DNA from 2 places in the Mesorhizobium sp. WSM4814 genome. Region 1 is predicted to be linked to the other one. Evidence: predicted binding sites of a transcription regulator. Region 1 holds the regulator's gene; the other holds the start of a gene.
What was found. The regulator LexA, encoded in region 1, represses DNA repair genes until DNA is damaged. The targets are predictions, from matches to a motif close to TGTTCNNNNTGTGTTCNG.
Positions count from the first base shown of each region.

Region 2: the regulator LexA is predicted to act here: its motif matches at 896-913, upstream of uvrA (excinuclease ABC subunit UvrA).

Region 1 covers NZ_JBVVQT010000029.1:4,959-7,159, reverse strand. Annotated here, with positions in the region: gene AC0L2V_RS28645 (molybdopterin molybdotransferase MoeA) at 1-743, shown strand, start outside; gene lexA (transcriptional repressor LexA) at 848-1,600, shown strand; gene AC0L2V_RS28635 (ComEC/Rec2 family competence protein) at 1,594-2,201, opposite strand, start outside.
Region 2 covers NZ_JBVVQT010000008.1:75,061-77,261, forward strand. Annotated here, with positions in the region: gene AC0L2V_RS14860 (ATP-dependent Clp protease proteolytic subunit) at 1-290, shown strand, start outside; gene uvrA (excinuclease ABC subunit UvrA) at 1,055-2,201, shown strand, end outside.

The DNA.
Region 1 (2,201 bases):
CGGCGGCATTGTCGCTGGCGGCGTCGGCCAACCACCAGCAGGTCCGCGTGGTGAAACGGCCGCTGGTCGCCATCATCGCCACCGGCGACGAATTGCTGCCGCCGGGCAGCGACCTTGGCCCCGACCAGATCATCTCCTCCAATGCGTATGGCGTCGCCGCCGCGGCCCGCTCGGTCGGCGCCAGCGCACTCGATCTCGGCATCGCCCCCGACCGCAAGGAGGCGATCGCCGCGCTGGTGACAAAAGCCGTCGACGCAGGCGCGGACGTCATCGTCACGCTGGGCGGCGCCTCGGTCGGGGACCATGACCTCGTCCATGACGTGCTGACCGGCGAAGGCATGGCGCTTGATTTCTGGAAAATCGCCATGCGGCCCGGCAAGCCACTGATGTTCGGGCGGCTGGGCGCCATCCGCTGCATCGGCCTGCCCGGCAATCCGGTGGCCAGCCTGGTCTGCACGCAGCTCTTTCTGAAGCCGCTGCTGGCGCGGCTCGGCGGCCGCGCCTTCCGCCAGGACATGCGTCAGGCGCGGCTCGGCGCCGCCATGCCGGCCAACGATCTCAGGCAGGACTATGTACGCGCGGTGGTGAAGGAAGAAGCCGGCACGCTTGAGGCAACGCCGTTCAGTATCCAGGATTCCTCGATGCTCAGAATGCTGGCCGACGCCAACGGACTGGTCGTGCGCGAGCCATTCGCTCCCGCAGCCGCAGCGGGCGCCGCCTGCAGCGTGCTGATGCTACGCTGAACAAAACGTCAACACATTCATTAAACTTTAAATGGTTGCGGAACACAACTGGAACAGATAGTGTTTGTTCTGGGTTTGTTTTTCTGATTCTGTTGGGGGTCGCGATGCTGACACGCAAACAACATGAACTGCTGATGTTCATTCACGAACGACTGAAGGAAAGCGGCATTCCGCCCTCGTTCGACGAGATGAAGGAAGCGCTCGACCTCGCCTCCAAATCGGGGATCCACCGGCTGATCACGGCGCTGGAGGAACGCGGTTTCATTCGCCGCCTGCCCAACCGCGCCCGCGCGCTGGAGGTGCTGCGGCTGCCCGATTCGATCGCGCCGGGCCTCAATGCGGCGCGCAAATTCTCGCCGAGCGTCATTCAAGGCAGCCTTGGCCAGGGCGGGCTTGGACAGGGCGGCCTCGGACGGCAGATCAAGCCGGCGCCTTCGCGCATGCGTGCCGCCGGCAATGACGACGACGTCGTTGCCACCGTCTCCATACCGGTGATGGGCCGCATCGCTGCCGGTGTGCCGATCGACGCCATCCAGCACCAGACGCATTCGATCTCGGTGCCACCGGACATGATCACCGGCGGCACGCACTACGCGCTGGAGGTCAAGGGTGATTCGATGATCGAGGCCGGCATCTTCGACGGCGACACGGTCATCATCCGCAACGCCGACACCGCGCAGCCTGGCGAGATCATTGTCGCTCTGGTCGACGAGGAGGAAGCGACGCTGAAACGATTCCGCCGCAAAGGTGCCTCGATCGCACTGGAAGCCGCCAATCCGGCCTACGAGACGCGCATCTTCGGGCCGGACCGGGTCAAGGTGCAGGGCAAGCTCGTCGGACTGATCCGGCGTTACTGAAGGGCAGGCTTCTGGGGTTTCTCGGCCCTGCGGTATGGCGGCAGGCCCCTCGCCTCGCGCGAAAATCGCCGCTGCTCATGCCAGGGCCTGTATGGCTGTCTGACGGCAAAACGGATTTCTGCGCGCGTCGTCGCCGATAGCGGATCGAAGAAGACGGCGGCACTGCCCATGCGAGCGAGCTGCCGTTTGGTGACGACGAGAACCAGCGGGTTGCGGCAGGGTTTGTAATAGGCTGTGGCGTCGTCGATGACGATCAAATCCGCAAAGGCACAGGCCGGCCGCGCGGTTTTGCGGTTGTCGGCGAGCGCAATGAGCGCGCCGGACGGATGCCGGGCCAAGCACAGGCCGGCAGTGCAGGTGAAAGGCGCTCCCGGCGGCAGGTCGGCCGGGTCGGCGATGTCGAACTGCACATCTCCTTTTTCGAATGTCTCCGGCTCGACGATCGTTGTTGAAACCAGCGCATGTTTCCAGTTGTCGGTGGTGAATTCGTTCGAACGCATCCGGTTGACGGCAAGTTCGCCGCCGCCGATCGGCAGCGCCACCAGGTGCGCATCCTCCGAGATCAGCACGTCGGGGGTGCGCGTCTCGGAAATCGTCAGCA
Region 2 (2,201 bases), on a different contig from region 1:
TCCTGCTGATGGCCGGCACACCGGGGCGACGCATCGCGCTGCCCAACACCAGCATCCTGCTGCACCAGCCGTCAGGCGGTTTCCAGGGCCAGGCCTCCGACATCCAGCGTCACGCCGAAGGCATCCTCAGGACCAAGCGGCGCATGACCGAGCTTTACGCGCGCCACTGCGGTCGCACGTTCGAAGAGGTCGAACGCACGCTCGACCGCGACCATTTCATGACCGCCGCGGAGGCAAAGACATGGGGCCTTGTCGACCATGTTTTTGATACGCGCAAACAGGCGGCTTGAAAGCCCAACGCCATGAGCGCCAGTCGCCGACATTCGAGCTTGCTCGTGCTGCGCTTGCGCCACTGAAAAACAAATAGCCCCGCCGCTGCTTCCGCAAACGGTCGGGGCCTTCTTGGATCTGAAATCCAATGGCCGGGAGCGAACTGCCGGCTCTTTGATCTCGGATGCTTCGCGGCGTTCAGCCGACGATCCGACTAGTAGTCTCTGATTTTAAATGGGATCGGCAGGTCACGGTTTGTCGGGCGGCGCAAACGCCTGGCCCTGGCACTTATGCCTGCCGCGGCTCCAGTGACACGTGGAGCCTCAAGGGACTGTCCGGTGGAGTCATTCCTCTGCTCTCCTCTTCTGTCCATTGCGACTGGTGTCGTCCGAAGCGCATATCGCAAAAGCCTGCAACTCGTGCAGGCCGCCTTAGGGCGGCGAGGCCATCGAAAGATAGTCGGCTTCGGTGACGTCTGGAGTCTGACTCCCTAAGGCTGAGACGTCAACAGCTGGATAGCCGATTTACCAAAAACGTGATCGCTTGTGTGGCGAATCCAAAATTTGCATCCGTTTTGAGCAGCGCGACGTTGGCTGTGGATACATGGACGCATTTGTCAGGAGCGTGTTCGGCCTTTGTTCTTTCTGCTTGCTCGCCCGCGCAAAAGACGGTTAAAGGCTTTGGTCGAGAGTTCTCTCGAAATGGTAGCTAAAATACCTACATGGGAGATGGCCGGGATAACCCGCCATCCCACGAGATTCCAGATCTGAGGCGGCGACCGGCGATGGCCGACCATAAATATCTTTCCATTCGCGGGGCGCGCGAACACAATCTGAAGAATGTCGATCTCGACCTGCCGCGTGACAGCCTGATCGTCATGACCGGCCTGTCGGGGTCAGGCAAGTCGTCGCTTGCCTTCGACACCATCTATGCCGAGGGCCAGCGCCGCTACGTCGAGAGCCTTTCGGCCTATGCGCGGCAGTTCCTCGAAATGATGCAAAAGCCTGATGTCGACCAGATCGACGGCTTGTCGCCGGCCATCTCCATCGAGCAGAAGACCACGTCGAAGAACCCGCGCTCGACGGTCGGCACCGTCACCGAGATCTACGACTACATGCGGCTGCTGTTCGCGCGCGTCGGCATCCCCTATTCGCCGGCCACCGGCCTGCCGATCGAGAGCCAGACGGTTTCGCAGATGGTCGACCGCGTGCTGGCGGTCGAGGAAGGCACGCGTCTATTCATCCTGGCGCCGATGGTGCGAGGCCGCAAAGGCGAATACCGCAAGGAACTGCTGGAGCTGCAGAAAAAGGGTTTTCAGCGCGTCAAGGTCGATGGTGTCTTTTACGAGATCGCCGACGTGCCGGCGCTGGACAAGAAGTACAAGCATGACCTCGACGTCGTCGTCGACCGCATCGTCGTGCGCGGCGATCTGGCGACGCGGCTTGCCGATTCCATCGAGACCGCGCTGAAGCTCGCCGACGGGCTGGCGGTGGCCGAATTCGCCGACCGGCCGCTCGACGCCAGCCAGACCGGCGAGGATTCGGTCAACAAATCGAAGAACGAGACGCATGAGCGCATCCTGTTCTCCGAAAAATTCGCCTGCCCGGTGTCCGGCTTCACCATTCCCGAGATCGAGCCCAGGCTGTTCTCCTTCAACAACCCGTTCGGCGCCTGCCCGACCTGCGACGGCCTCGGCAGCCAGCGCGCCATCGACGCCAGCCTGATCGTGCCCGACGACAATCTGTCGCTGCGCGCCGGCGCCGTCAGCCCATGGGCGAAATCGACCTCACCCTATTACGTGCAGACGCTCGAGGCGCTGGGCAAGGCTTATGGCTTCAAGCTCGGCGACAAGTTCCGCGACCTGACCGCAGAGGCAAAGCAAGCCATCCTGCACGGCACCGGCGAGCGCGAGGTCACTTTCCAGTACGATG